Regions from separate parts of the Arthrobacter sp. CAL618 genome, predicted to be linked through region 3. Evidence: predicted binding sites of a transcription regulator. Region 3 holds the regulator's gene; each other region holds the start of a gene.
What was found. Region 3 encodes LexA, which represses DNA repair genes until DNA is damaged. Its sites were predicted from a motif close to TCGAACANNTGTTCGA; they were not measured.
Positions count from the first base shown of each region.

Region 1: the regulator LexA is predicted to act here: its motif matches at 2,388-2,403, upstream of K728_RS22850 (LexA family protein).
Region 2: the regulator LexA is predicted to act here: its motif matches at 2,451-2,466, upstream of K728_RS22515 (LexA family protein).

Region 1 is NZ_ASZW01000021.1:328-5,091, forward strand. Features, by position in the region: gene K728_RS22840 (ATP-binding cassette domain-containing protein) at 1-387, shown strand, start outside; gene K728_RS22845 (Y-family DNA polymerase) at 584-1,933, opposite strand; gene K728_RS22850 (LexA family protein) at 1,943-2,374, opposite strand; gene K728_RS22855 (hypothetical protein) at 2,554-2,994, shown strand; gene K728_RS22860 (CYTH and CHAD domain-containing protein) at 3,142-4,662, opposite strand; gene K728_RS22865 (hypothetical protein) at 4,670-4,764, opposite strand, start outside.
Region 2 is NZ_ASZW01000273.1:4,507-9,270, reverse strand. Features, by position in the region: gene K728_RS22505 (ATP-binding cassette domain-containing protein) at 1-450, shown strand, start outside; gene K728_RS22510 (Y-family DNA polymerase) at 647-1,996, opposite strand; gene K728_RS22515 (LexA family protein) at 2,006-2,437, opposite strand; gene K728_RS22520 (hypothetical protein) at 2,617-3,057, shown strand; gene K728_RS22525 (CYTH and CHAD domain-containing protein) at 3,205-4,725, opposite strand; gene K728_RS22530 (hypothetical protein) at 4,733-4,764, opposite strand, start outside.
Region 3 is NZ_ASZW01000189.1:7,409-12,172, reverse strand. Features, by position in the region: gene hisH (imidazole glycerol phosphate synthase subunit HisH) at 1-246, opposite strand, end outside; gene hisB (imidazoleglycerol-phosphate dehydratase HisB) at 243-860, opposite strand; gene K728_RS0111445 (histidinol-phosphate transaminase) at 943-2,052, opposite strand; gene K728_RS0111440 (LysM peptidoglycan-binding domain-containing protein) at 2,211-2,585, opposite strand; gene lexA (transcriptional repressor LexA) at 3,056-3,712, shown strand; partial or broken gene K728_RS23250 (ATP-dependent DNA helicase) at 3,709-4,764, opposite strand, start outside.

The DNA of each region.
Region 1 (4,764 bases), on a different contig from region 3:
AACCTCGCCCTGGCCCGCACCCCGGCCGACCCACCATCCGAGGCTGAACTTGCTGCCGCTTTGGCCCGGGCCGGGTTGGGCGATTTTGTGCATAACCTGCCCGCAGGACTGGATACCCAGGTTGGGCCGGGCGGCACCTGGCTTTCCGGCGGGCAGCAACAACGCCTCGCCGTTGGCCGGGCCCTGCTGACGAGGGCCGACGTCGTGCTCCTCGACGAACCGACCGCCCACCTCGACCCGGTGGCGGCCCGGGATCTGCTGGCCGATCTGCGTGCTGGACTGGCCGACAGGTTCGTGGTGATGGTCACCCACAATCAGGAAGAGGCCGCGCTGTGCGAGCGGGTTCTCGAGCTCTCGGGTAGGGCCAGACAGGACGCAATCGCCTAGCACCCGGTCCCGGGAAGTACTGTGACCAGGCAGCGCCAGTATCGGGACAATACCGCGCGCGTCACCGGCGGGGCCTATCGTGCCGGCGAATTCAGAACCGGCCGCAGAGTCATTTGCTTGAGGGGGACCAAGGCCCACCCGTGGTCAGTGGTCGGCAGTACTTTCATCCAGTCGGCTTTTACTCAGTTGGCCTTACTCAGTCGGCTTTCACAATGGCGAGTTCATCCCACTCGGTGGTGTACCGGGGGGAGGAATACCGGCGGCTCATGGTCCAATCGGCCGGGGCGCACATACCGGCCCGACCCAGTCCGATACTTCCCGTACCGTACTTCTGGGTCACCTCGCCGAGGAGCGCTCCGATGTTGCGCCGCTCGTGCACCGAAACGAAGACGTCCAGTTGCGGTTGAAACCCGGCGGGGGACAGATCGGTGAGCATCACCCCGGCCCGAGCGTAGGGGACCCCCTCCCCAAGGTGTCCCTCAAGGGCCCCGACAGCCGCCCGCGTCAGGACCACCGGATCAGCGGTCGGGGCGGTCAGTCTCACGGTCACGGACGGGAAGGAGGAAGCAGTCCGGTGGAAATGTGATGTGCCAGCAAAGACGGTCATGCTCTTGGCGAGTTGCTTCGCCCGGGACAGGCGCACCGCCGCGGCCTGCGCGTAGAGACTCATCACCTGATGCATTCCAGCGAGCGTAGTGACCGGCGTCGAAAATGAGCGGGAAAAGATCATCTGCTTTTTGTCCGCGCGCTCCGTTTCCAGTTCGATGCACGGCACACCGCGCAGCTCCAGGATGGTGCGCTGCATGAGGACCGAGAATTTCCGTCGCATCAACAACGGGTCAGCGGCACGAAGGTCAGCGATGGTAAACACGCCGATGGCATTGAGCCGTTTTCCGAGCCGGCCAGCAATACCCCAGACCCCGGTGACCGGGACCCGCGACATGATGTGGTCGATGTGGGCCCCGGGCATGGTGTCGAGATTGCAGACGCCACCCATCGCAGGGTTTTGTTTGGCCACCCGGTTGGCGAACTTGGCAAGGGTCTTGGTCGGGGCGATTCCGACGCAGACCGGCAACCCCGTGTGCAGCGCCATGGCGGCCCGGATGGCCCAGCCTTGATCCTGTAAGGACTGCGGCGAACCCGCGAGACCAAGAAAGGACTCATCGATCGAGTACACCTCCTGCCAGGCGGCGAAGCGTCCCATCAGCTCCATGGCCCGTGAACTCAGGTCTCCGTAGAGCTCATAGTTGCTGGAGCGCTGAATGAGCCCCCAGCCGGGAGCTTGGGCGGAGATTTTGAACCACGGCTCGCCGAGCGGAATGCCGAGGGCTTTCGCCTCATTGGACCGGGCCACCACGCAGCCGTCGTTGTTTGACAAGACCACCACCGGGACGCCCGCCAGGCTGGGATCGAAGACACGTTCGCAGCTGACGTAGAAGCTGTTGACGTCGACGAGAGCTATCCGGGACGGTTTGGTACGGTCGGCTGCTGCCGCCGACGGGTAATGGCCCGGGCCATCGGGCATCCGGGAATGGTAATCGGTCATCGCAGCGGCTTACACGTAGTGCAGGCAGCGGGTGACTACCCCCCACACCGACAAGTCGGACAGTTCAGCGACAGTGATGTCCGGATAGTCGCGATTTTCCGCTTTGAGGATGACCCCGGTGGCGCCAAGGTGTAGCCGTTTGATCGTCAACTCGCCGTCCAGGATCGCCACCACCACCGAGCCGTGGTGGGGCGCCAACGACCGGTCCACGATCAGCTCATCCCCGTCGTTGATACCGGCGCCGGACATGCTGTCGCCGGAGACCCTCACGATGAAAGTACAGGTGGTGTCTTTGATCAGGTGTTTGTTGAGGTCAATCCCGCCGTCGTAATAGTCCTGTGCGGGCGAGGGGAAACCTGCGGGAACGGAGACCGGCGCGACGTCGGTGAAGTGGCCTGGCGGGGTTCCGTGTAACTGAGCAATATGGGCTACAACGGTCACGGCATCCCTCGATTAGTACATATATTCGAACGAAATAAGCGTAGCACCCGACCCGGACCTTTCAGCGGGGCAGCGTCAAAAGTGTGGTCGGCTCAGTGCTAGATTTCACGGGGACGCGGCAACACCACGGGCGGCTAATTGCTTACCGGGTGACCGACTGAAAGCGGATTGGGGAACGAGTGATGGACTGGATCCGGTTCCCTGTGATGGCGATTGTTGCCGCGGGATTCGGCTTTGCCGGCGGGTGGGCAGCGATTGCTGCGGACCGTCATCGCCGCACGCCCGAGGCTGTGACCGCCGGTCAGGTTGAAGTGCCTGAACCCCCTCGGCTGCGGGAAGCTGACTGGGCCGTGTACTGGCAGAAGGACAACATCTGGGTGTTGACCAACACCGGATCAGCCAAGGCAACTGCGGTCGACGTGCAATTCGAGCAGTTCGCTGTGGAGTCCTCGAATCTGCGAAGCACCATGCAGACCTCGGGGGAGGCCACGTTCAGTGGCTATCTGCGGGGAAAAAAGCCAGCCGTGCTCATCTCGTGGGCCACGGAAGACAGCGAACAGCGGGGCCCCGCGCGACGCGCCATCCCGCTTCAGGGCAACCGCCGCTGGCAGGACTGGTGAACTACCAGGACCGGTGATCCGACGCGACCGCTGACCTGCTAGCACTCTCCGAAGCCGCCGTTGTTTCGCTCCGGCAGCTCGGCGGAAGCATCCCACCGTGAGCGGTTCCAAGGCTGGGTGGGGTGGGTCATGGTGTGCGCTCTCCGGTCAGCTGAGCTTCCTGATGCTCTTCCGGAATTTTCTTTCAGCATCGGCCTGGATCGAATTCTCGGCCTCATGAAGCACTCCGTAGGCGTAAGTGTTCTCTCCGGCCCGTCGCGCCGCACGGGATGCTTTGAGGAGATACTCCTGAAAGAGGACGCTGTCGCGGTGGGTTCCCAGAATGTCCTGGATCTTCTCCGACGACTTCATTGACTTTCCCACCTGCCCGCCGAAAGCGAATCCCGAGGCCCCCTCAACCGACCTGATCGCGTAGCGCAGGCGCTTGGACCTCTTGCGCACCTCATGCAGCAACTCCAGCTGGGAGTCCAGATCTGATGCGCGGCTGGCACGTTGAGCGGATTTCACCACGATCTCCTGCTGGCGGTTGACCGCTGGCGGAAGGTTCGTGGCAGCCTTCCCGCCGTTGTTCTTCTCGCCCTTCAGCGGGACCCGGGCGGTGAACTCGTCAAGGGCATCAAGGGTAGCGAAGTATTCAGCGGAATTGAGGTCCCGGAGGACTGCCGAGTAGGCCTTCTGGTACCGGGCGGCCGATGACTTGTCCAACCGCCTCATCACGTGCCGGGGGATTGACCCCGGTGGCCGGTTGGCAATGCGGGTCACGATCAGCGCCTGCATCACTTCCGCGTCACGGGCGGCGCTGAGATTCCGGCCGAGTGACTTCAGCTGACCTTCGAGCTCGCCCGCCGGGCCGCCCTCCAGCAGCGGCCGATAGGTCTTCAGCATGCTACGCAGAGTGCGAGCCTTCACCCGCAACTGGTGCAGCGAACCTGCCTCGTGGCGGCGCACCCGCGGATCCCACGCCACCAGTTCGGCGGCCACCTGGCGGAACGAAGCGGTCAGCACATTCCGGACAGAGCCGGGCTTACCGTGGACCGGAGCGAGCTGGGGTTGGCCACCCATGGCCCGGGCCAGTTTCGACGTGCTGGCGGCTGGGGCGGCGCCAGCGTTCAACAAGGAGTGCTCGACGGCGTCCACCAGGGCCTGCCTGGCATCATCGGGAGCGGGTTCTCCGCCCTGCACTTCTGCTTCCCATTCCCGCCAGGACCGTTCGACGCCGGTGGTCAGGTCCTCTGCGTCGACCACATCATCGCTGATTTCGATCAGCGGGGTGCCAGCCGCATCCACCAGAGTGGTGATGGTGCGGGTGGTCGTGATTCGTGCAACTGGTTCGAGGGCACTATTCCTGACATGGACCCGAACCAGATCGAGTACCTCCGACGGCGGTGTATCGCCCGTGCCGGACAGCGGCACCTGGACCTCGAGCCGGTCCGCGTCCGCCGGGAACTTGGTATGCCAGCCCTCGTCTTTGCCCCCGCGCCGCCGTCGCAGGGTTATTCCGTGGCGCAGCAGCGACCGGTCCGGCAGATCGAAGTACAGGGCTTCCAGAACCACGGTACCGCCGTCGTCCGCGCTGGCCACGCCGGTGATGCCGGTGAGGTCGGGGACCACCTCATGGGTGCCGACGTCGTACTTGCGTTCGATCTCAAGAGATTCGGTGCGTGTCATGGTCTTATTATTGCGTCTGGTGTCCAGCGCCCGTGTGTCCCGAGGGGACGGGCTGGACAGCTGCGTCGACCGCGGCAGCCGACAAATCGTCAAAAAGTTGCT
Region 2 (4,764 bases), on a different contig from region 3:
GGTGCGCCGCGCATCGCGTGGTGCCCCCAGGAAGCCCACCTGTTCCAATCCAGTATCCGGGCCAACCTCGCCCTGGCCCGCACCCCGGCCGACCCACCATCCGAGGCTGAACTTGCTGCCGCTTTGGCCCGGGCCGGGTTGGGCGATTTTGTGCATAACCTGCCCGCAGGACTGGATACCCAGGTTGGGCCGGGCGGCACCTGGCTTTCCGGCGGGCAGCAACAACGCCTCGCCGTTGGCCGGGCCCTGCTGACGAGGGCCGACGTCGTGCTCCTCGACGAACCGACCGCCCACCTCGACCCGGTGGCGGCCCGGGATCTGCTGGCCGATCTGCGTGCTGGACTGGCCGACAGGTTCGTGGTGATGGTCACCCACAATCAGGAAGAGGCCGCGCTGTGCGAGCGGGTTCTCGAGCTCTCGGGTAGGGCCAGACAGGACGCAATCGCCTAGCACCCGGTCCCGGGAAGTACTGTGACCAGGCAGCGCCAGTATCGGGACAATACCGCGCGCGTCACCGGCGGGGCCTATCGTGCCGGCGAATTCAGAACCGGCCGCAGAGTCATTTGCTTGAGGGGGACCAAGGCCCACCCGTGGTCAGTGGTCGGCAGTACTTTCATCCAGTCGGCTTTTACTCAGTTGGCCTTACTCAGTCGGCTTTCACAATGGCGAGTTCATCCCACTCGGTGGTGTACCGGGGGGAGGAATACCGGCGGCTCATGGTCCAATCGGCCGGGGCGCACATACCGGCCCGACCCAGTCCGATACTTCCCGTACCGTACTTCTGGGTCACCTCGCCGAGGAGCGCTCCGATGTTGCGCCGCTCGTGCACCGAAACGAAGACGTCCAGTTGCGGTTGAAACCCGGCGGGGGACAGATCGGTGAGCATCACCCCGGCCCGAGCGTAGGGGACCCCCTCCCCAAGGTGTCCCTCAAGGGCCCCGACAGCCGCCCGCGTCAGGACCACCGGATCAGCGGTCGGGGCGGTCAGTCTCACGGTCACGGACGGGAAGGAGGAAGCAGTCCGGTGGAAATGTGATGTGCCAGCAAAGACGGTCATGCTCTTGGCGAGTTGCTTCGCCCGGGACAGGCGCACCGCCGCGGCCTGCGCGTAGAGACTCATCACCTGATGCATTCCAGCGAGCGTAGTGACCGGCGTCGAAAATGAGCGGGAAAAGATCATCTGCTTTTTGTCCGCGCGCTCCGTTTCCAGTTCGATGCACGGCACACCGCGCAGCTCCAGGATGGTGCGCTGCATGAGGACCGAGAATTTCCGTCGCATCAACAACGGGTCAGCGGCACGAAGGTCAGCGATGGTAAACACGCCGATGGCATTGAGCCGTTTTCCGAGCCGGCCAGCAATACCCCAGACCCCGGTGACCGGGACCCGCGACATGATGTGGTCGATGTGGGCCCCGGGCATGGTGTCGAGATTGCAGACGCCACCCATCGCAGGGTTTTGTTTGGCCACCCGGTTGGCGAACTTGGCAAGGGTCTTGGTCGGGGCGATTCCGACGCAGACCGGCAACCCCGTGTGCAGCGCCATGGCGGCCCGGATGGCCCAGCCTTGATCCTGTAAGGACTGCGGCGAACCCGCGAGACCAAGAAAGGACTCATCGATCGAGTACACCTCCTGCCAGGCGGCGAAGCGTCCCATCAGCTCCATGGCCCGTGAACTCAGGTCTCCGTAGAGCTCATAGTTGCTGGAGCGCTGAATGAGCCCCCAGCCGGGAGCTTGGGCGGAGATTTTGAACCACGGCTCGCCGAGCGGAATGCCGAGGGCTTTCGCCTCATTGGACCGGGCCACCACGCAGCCGTCGTTGTTTGACAAGACCACCACCGGGACGCCCGCCAGGCTGGGATCGAAGACACGTTCGCAGCTGACGTAGAAGCTGTTGACGTCGACGAGAGCTATCCGGGACGGTTTGGTACGGTCGGCTGCTGCCGCCGACGGGTAATGGCCCGGGCCATCGGGCATCCGGGAATGGTAATCGGTCATCGCAGCGGCTTACACGTAGTGCAGGCAGCGGGTGACTACCCCCCACACCGACAAGTCGGACAGTTCAGCGACAGTGATGTCCGGATAGTCGCGATTTTCCGCTTTGAGGATGACCCCGGTGGCGCCAAGGTGTAGCCGTTTGATCGTCAACTCGCCGTCCAGGATCGCCACCACCACCGAGCCGTGGTGGGGCGCCAACGACCGGTCCACGATCAGCTCATCCCCGTCGTTGATACCGGCGCCGGACATGCTGTCGCCGGAGACCCTCACGATGAAAGTACAGGTGGTGTCTTTGATCAGGTGTTTGTTGAGGTCAATCCCGCCGTCGTAATAGTCCTGTGCGGGCGAGGGGAAACCTGCGGGAACGGAGACCGGCGCGACGTCGGTGAAGTGGCCTGGCGGGGTTCCGTGTAACTGAGCAATATGGGCTACAACGGTCACGGCATCCCTCGATTAGTACATATATTCGAACGAAATAAGCGTAGCACCCGACCCGGACCTTTCAGCGGGGCAGCGTCAAAAGTGTGGTCGGCTCAGTGCTAGATTTCACGGGGACGCGGCAACACCACGGGCGGCTAATTGCTTACCGGGTGACCGACTGAAAGCGGATTGGGGAACGAGTGATGGACTGGATCCGGTTCCCTGTGATGGCGATTGTTGCCGCGGGATTCGGCTTTGCCGGCGGGTGGGCAGCGATTGCTGCGGACCGTCATCGCCGCACGCCCGAGGCTGTGACCGCCGGTCAGGTTGAAGTGCCTGAACCCCCTCGGCTGCGGGAAGCTGACTGGGCCGTGTACTGGCAGAAGGACAACATCTGGGTGTTGACCAACACCGGATCAGCCAAGGCAACTGCGGTCGACGTGCAATTCGAGCAGTTCGCTGTGGAGTCCTCGAATCTGCGAAGCACCATGCAGACCTCGGGGGAGGCCACGTTCAGTGGCTATCTGCGGGGAAAAAAGCCAGCCGTGCTCATCTCGTGGGCCACGGAAGACAGCGAACAGCGGGGCCCCGCGCGACGCGCCATCCCGCTTCAGGGCAACCGCCGCTGGCAGGACTGGTGAACTACCAGGACCGGTGATCCGACGCGACCGCTGACCTGCTAGCACTCTCCGAAGCCGCCGTTGTTTCGCTCCGGCAGCTCGGCGGAAGCATCCCACCGTGAGCGGTTCCAAGGCTGGGTGGGGTGGGTCATGGTGTGCGCTCTCCGGTCAGCTGAGCTTCCTGATGCTCTTCCGGAATTTTCTTTCAGCATCGGCCTGGATCGAATTCTCGGCCTCATGAAGCACTCCGTAGGCGTAAGTGTTCTCTCCGGCCCGTCGCGCCGCACGGGATGCTTTGAGGAGATACTCCTGAAAGAGGACGCTGTCGCGGTGGGTTCCCAGAATGTCCTGGATCTTCTCCGACGACTTCATTGACTTTCCCACCTGCCCGCCGAAAGCGAATCCCGAGGCCCCCTCAACCGACCTGATCGCGTAGCGCAGGCGCTTGGACCTCTTGCGCACCTCATGCAGCAACTCCAGCTGGGAGTCCAGATCTGATGCGCGGCTGGCACGTTGAGCGGATTTCACCACGATCTCCTGCTGGCGGTTGACCGCTGGCGGAAGGTTCGTGGCAGCCTTCCCGCCGTTGTTCTTCTCGCCCTTCAGCGGGACCCGGGCGGTGAACTCGTCAAGGGCATCAAGGGTAGCGAAGTATTCAGCGGAATTGAGGTCCCGGAGGACTGCCGAGTAGGCCTTCTGGTACCGGGCGGCCGATGACTTGTCCAACCGCCTCATCACGTGCCGGGGGATTGACCCCGGTGGCCGGTTGGCAATGCGGGTCACGATCAGCGCCTGCATCACTTCCGCGTCACGGGCGGCGCTGAGATTCCGGCCGAGTGACTTCAGCTGACCTTCGAGCTCGCCCGCCGGGCCGCCCTCCAGCAGCGGCCGATAGGTCTTCAGCATGCTACGCAGAGTGCGAGCCTTCACCCGCAACTGGTGCAGCGAACCTGCCTCGTGGCGGCGCACCCGCGGATCCCACGCCACCAGTTCGGCGGCCACCTGGCGGAACGAAGCGGTCAGCACATTCCGGACAGAGCCGGGCTTACCGTGGACCGGAGCGAGCTGGGGTTGGCCACCCATGGCCCGGGCCAGTTTCGACGTGCTGGCGGCTGGGGCGGCGCCAGCGTTCAACAAGGAGTGCTCGACGGCGTCCACCAGGGCCTGCCTGGCATCATCGGGAGCGGGTTCTCCGCCCTGCACTTCTGCTTCCCATTCCCGCCAGGACCGTTCGACGCCGGTGGTCAGGTCCTCTGCGTCGACCACATCATCGCTGATTTCGATCAGCGGGGTGCCAGCCGCATCCACCAGAGTGGTGATGGTGCGGGTGGTCGTGATTCGTGCAACTGGTTCGAGGGCACTATTCCTGACATGGACCCGAACCAGATCGAGTACCTCCGACGGCGGTGTATCGCCCGTGCCGGACAGCGGCACCTGGACCTCGAGCCGGTCCGCGTCCGCCGGGAACTTGGTATGCCAGCCCTCGTCTTTGCCCCCGCGCCGCCGTCGCAGGGTTATTCCGTGGCGCAGCAGCGACCGGTCCGGCAGATCGAAGTACAGGGCTTCCAGAACCACGGTACCGCCGTCGTCCGCGCTGGCCACGCCGGTGATGCCGGTGAGGTCGGGGACCACCTCATGGGTGCCGACGTCGTACTTGCGTTCGATCTCAAGAGATTCGGTGCGTGTCATGGTCTTATTATTGCGTCTGGTGTCCAGCGCCCGTGTGTC
Region 3 (4,764 bases):
GATGCCAAGCACTGGCCTGCCGCCCGCCACCCGCCGGCCGATCATGCGCAGTGCATCGACATCCTTCAGACCCTTCATCACGGTCGCGAAGGCTCCGACGCCGGGCACCACCAACCCGTCGGCGTTCAGGACGTCGTCGGGTTTGGCGCTCAACGTCACTTCAGCGCCGACGTGTTCCAGGGCACGGACCGCTGAACGGATGTTCCCCGAACCGTAGTCCAGAACCGTTACGCGTGGCGCACTCATAGTGCCCCCTTGGTGGACGGGATGCCCTCCACGCGTGGGTCCGGTTCCACTGCAGCGCGCAGCGCCCGAGCGAACGCCTTGAACTGGGCTTCGACAATGTGGTGTGGATCCCGTCCACCCAACACCGTCATGTGCAGACAGATCTGGGCATGCAGGGTGATCGCCTCGAAGACGTGCCGGGTCAGCGAGCCGGTGAAGTGCCCTCCGATCAGGTGGTATTCCTGGCCTGCAGGCTCACCCGTGTGCACCAGGTATGGCCGGCCGGAGATGTCGACGACGGCGTTGGCCAACGCCTCATCCAGGGGCACCGTCGCTTCGCCGAACCTGCGGATCCCGGCCTTCGTCCCCAGGGCCTCCCGGAGCACCTCGCCGATGGTGATGGCGACATCCTCGACGGTGTGGTGGACATCGATGTGCGTGTCACCGGTGGCTCGGACCGTGAGGTCGATCAGTGAGTGCTTGGCCAGCGCAGTCAGCATGTGGTCGTAGAACGGCACCGAGGTGCTGATCTCCGCGCGTCCGGTGCCGTCAAGATCGAGCTCGACAAACACCGACGACTCGCTGGTGGTCCGTTCCCGGCTCGCAGTGCGTCCGACAGTGGTTTCCACGCTCATGGCTATCCTTCGATTGGTACGTAGCGGATGGGTGACGGTAGGGACAGCACCGGGCGCCGCTTGGAAAGGGTCTATCACCAGTCTAGGAGACGGTCCCCTCCAGCAGGGCACCGAGGGTGTCGAGGAACGCTGTGGTTTCCGTCTCGGTGCCTGCGGTGACCCGGAGGTGACCGGGAATACCGACGTCGCGAATCAGCACTCCCCCGTCGAGCAGGCCCTGCCAGATGCGGTGCGGGTCGTCCAGTCCGCCGAAGAGAACGAAGTTGGCGTCCGAGGGCACCGGGGTCAACCCGAGGTGTTGGAGACTGGTCACTATCCGATCGCGTTGCACCTTGATGTTTTCCACGTTGGCAAGCAATCGGTCAGAGTGGGTCAGGGCCGCGTTCGCTGCCGCCTGGGTGATGGCCGAAAGGTGGTACGGCAACCGGACCAGGCGCAGCGCGTCAGCAACCTCGGGGGCCGCCGCCAGGTAACCGAGCCTCGTCCCGGCCATCGCGAAAGCCTTGCTCATGGTGCGTGACACCACAAGACGTTCCCGGCCCGCCAGCAGGCTGAGGGCGCTGACGGTGCCTGCGTGGGCGAACTCGGCATAGGCCTCATCGACGATCACGATTGCCTGCGCGTCGCTGCCCGCCTCATAAACCGCTTCCACCACATCCAGGCCCAGCGCTGAGCCGGTCGGGTTGTTCGGCGAGCACAGGAAGACGAGGTTCGCGCCGGATTCGCGCACTTCGCGGGCCGCGTCGGCGGCGCTGAGCTCGAACCTGTCGTTACCCTGCCCTGCGATATAGCGGGTGCCGGTGCTGCTGGCCAGCAACGGATACATGGAGTAGGTCGGGGGGAAGCCGATGGCTGATCGACCCGGGCCACCGAAGGCCTGCAGCAGGTGCTGCAGTACCTCGTTGGATCCGTTGGCGGCCCACAGGTTTTCGGGCGTCAGTCCGTGGCCGAGGTAGCGTGCGAGATTGGTCCGGAGTTCGGTGAACTCACGGTCGGGGTAACGGTTCAGCCCCCCGACCTCCCGGCTCACCGCATCAACGATTGCCTGCCGGACATCGTCCGGCACTCCATGGGTATTCTCATTGACGTTTAGGAGGATGGGGACATCCAACTGGGGTGCCCCGTAGGGGTGCTTGCCCCGCAGATCCTCACGCAGGGGCAACCGGCTCAACCGCTCAAACTGTTCGCTCACCTGTCAAGGTTAAGCGTGGAGTGCTGCAGGTGCAGAATCGACGGGCCTTCACCCTTCATCAGGATCTTCACCGCGTTCGCAGAAGCTCCACACCCGGTGGCCGATACTGGCCGACCGGGTTGGAGGGTTCTGGGGGTGCAGCACTGGCTGTCGAGGAGTTACCGGTTGGTGGGGACATCCAGTTGCTGCCCTGCCTGCAGCACTGAGGTGCCCAGGCTGTTCAGTTCAACGATCTCGGAGACGACGATGCGCGGATCGCGGTCCGGAGCGAACTCGGTTGCCAGCTGCCAGATGGTTTCGCCGGCTGCGACGCTGACACTGACGGTCTCGGTCACCTCTCCGCCTTCAGCTGATGCCTTGGCAGGCGAGTTGAAAAATCCTGACAACATCAGAACGGCCGACGCGAGTAGCACGATCGGCAATCCGACCAACAGGAGCCGGCCCCTGCGGGTAAGCCGCAGCTTGGTGGCGCCGCTCTTGGTCGCGTCGCTTTCGGTGGTGGGGAAATTCTGGTGTGTGGTGATGACAGACATGGATACACCTCTCTGTACTCTCGAATCAGTCCATTCGGTCCTGGGGTATGAGCCCGGGACCAACCCTGAAGGTTGAAGGCGGTGTTCGAGCTAAAACCGGCGATTCCTGTTTTGTTCGAACTTATCTTCGAATTACTGCTTGTTTATTTTTAGCACTGATTGACGAACTTTGTCGAGACACGATCGAACAAATGTTTGAAAACGTGTCCTGACTCCCTTACCGTTAGGGCAAGGATGAAGGTTCGGGATCCAGCAGAAACCAGCACATCATCCGCCACTGACAAAATAAGCTCGGCCCCTGGAATCCAGGGATCTGCCGGGGTACATGGATTCTTATCGAAGGGACAGCGACCGTGAAAGAGTCCGACGCACCACTGGATGAACCGGCCTCCGACCTTGCCCCGGCTGACCCCGCCCCGGCCGTCCTGCCAGCCCGTGGCCGCCCGCGTGGGCGCCAGGTGCCCAAGGGCATGACGCCCCGCCAGAAGAAGATCCTTGAGACCATTCAGCGGGCCATCGGCACCAACGGGTATCCGCCCTCCATGCGCGAGATCGGAGACACGGTGGGGCTCGCCAGTCTCTCGAGCGTCACCCATCAGTTGTCGCAGCTCGAGCGGATGGGCTATCTCAGGCGCGATCCGAAGCGCCCCCGCGCCATGGAGATCCTGCTTCCGCTGACCCTCGACCATGATCAGCACAGCGGCGAAGAAGGATCGGGGCAGGGCACGACACCGGACGTCGGCGGCGCGATCGACGCAGCCATGGTTCCGATGGTGGGGCGGATCGCTGCCGGCGGCCCGGTGCTGGCCGACCAGGTAGTGGAAGATGTCATGCCGCTACCCCGCCAGTTGGTGGGCCACGGCGATCTCTTCATGTTGCGGGTCTATGGCGATTCGATGATCGACGCCGCCATTTGCGACGGTGACTGGGTAGTGGTCCGGCGCCAGCAGGAAGCACAGAACGGTGACATCGTGGCCGCGCTCCTCGACGACGAGGCGACTGTGAAGACTTTCCGTCAGCGCGACGGTCACACCTGGCTGCTCCCCCAGAACACCCAGTACGAGCCGATCCTGGGAGACCTCGCCACGATTATGGGCAAGGTCGTCTCGGTCATGCGCGCCCTCTAACCCCCGGGCGTGGGTTTTCCTGCCAGCCGCTCCAGGACGCCGACCGCCGTCGTGCGATCGGTGGTGGACCAAAAAGGCGGCAGCGCGGCACGCAGGAATGATCCGTAGCGTGCGTTGGCGAGCCTGGAATCGAGGATCGCCACCACCCCCTTGTCTTCGGCTGCGCGGATGAGGCGTCCGGCGCCCTGAGCGAGGCGGACGGCCGCGTGGGTTGCCGAAACACTCATGAAACCGTTTCCACCGGCTTTCGCTACGGCTCTCGTCCGAGCTGTCATGAGTGGGTCGTCAGGGCGCGGGAAGGGAATGCGGTCGATGGTCACCAGCCGGCACGACCGGCCTGGCACATCGACGCCCTGCCAGAGTGACATGGTGCCGAAGAGGCACGTGTCCGGCTCATCCGAGAATTGTTTGACCAGCGCCGACATTGACGATTCGCCCTGGCACAGGATTTCGAAGTCGACCCGAGGGCGCAGTGCTTCGGCCGCGTCTTCGGCCGCGCGGCGGGAGGAAAAAAGTCCCAGCGCCCCACCCCGCGATGCTTTCAGCAAGACCTCCAGTTCGTCGAGCTGCTCAGGCGAGGTGCCCCGCTCCGGCTTTGGAAGGTCCTTCGCGACATACAGGACGCCCTGCTTCGGGTAGTCGAAGGGGCTGCCGACGTCGACGCCGGTCCATGACGGCGCCGAGGCGCCCGCGAGACCGAGCGAACCGGCGACTGGACCGAATTCGGCCCCGATGGCGAGCGTTGCCGAGGTCAGGACCACTGTGTGATCGGCGAACAGGCCTTCCCGCAGCTTCCCGGCCACGGACAGTGGCGCGATGTTGATGGTCGCGGGTGCGTCGTCGTCGGGCTGTGAATACCCGGTGCCCGGTGAGAAGGTGCTTGGCCGTGAGGCCCAGAGCACCTCACCGGCCGGTGTCGCCGTCAGAAGCCGCTCGCAAAGTTCGAAGACGGCGAGGACGTGGGACTTCGCCATCTGCCGGCCACCGTCTGCCGGGGTCGGTCCGTCTCCTTTGGCGTCCGACAGGACGGCCCGGCAGGCTTCGCGGACCTG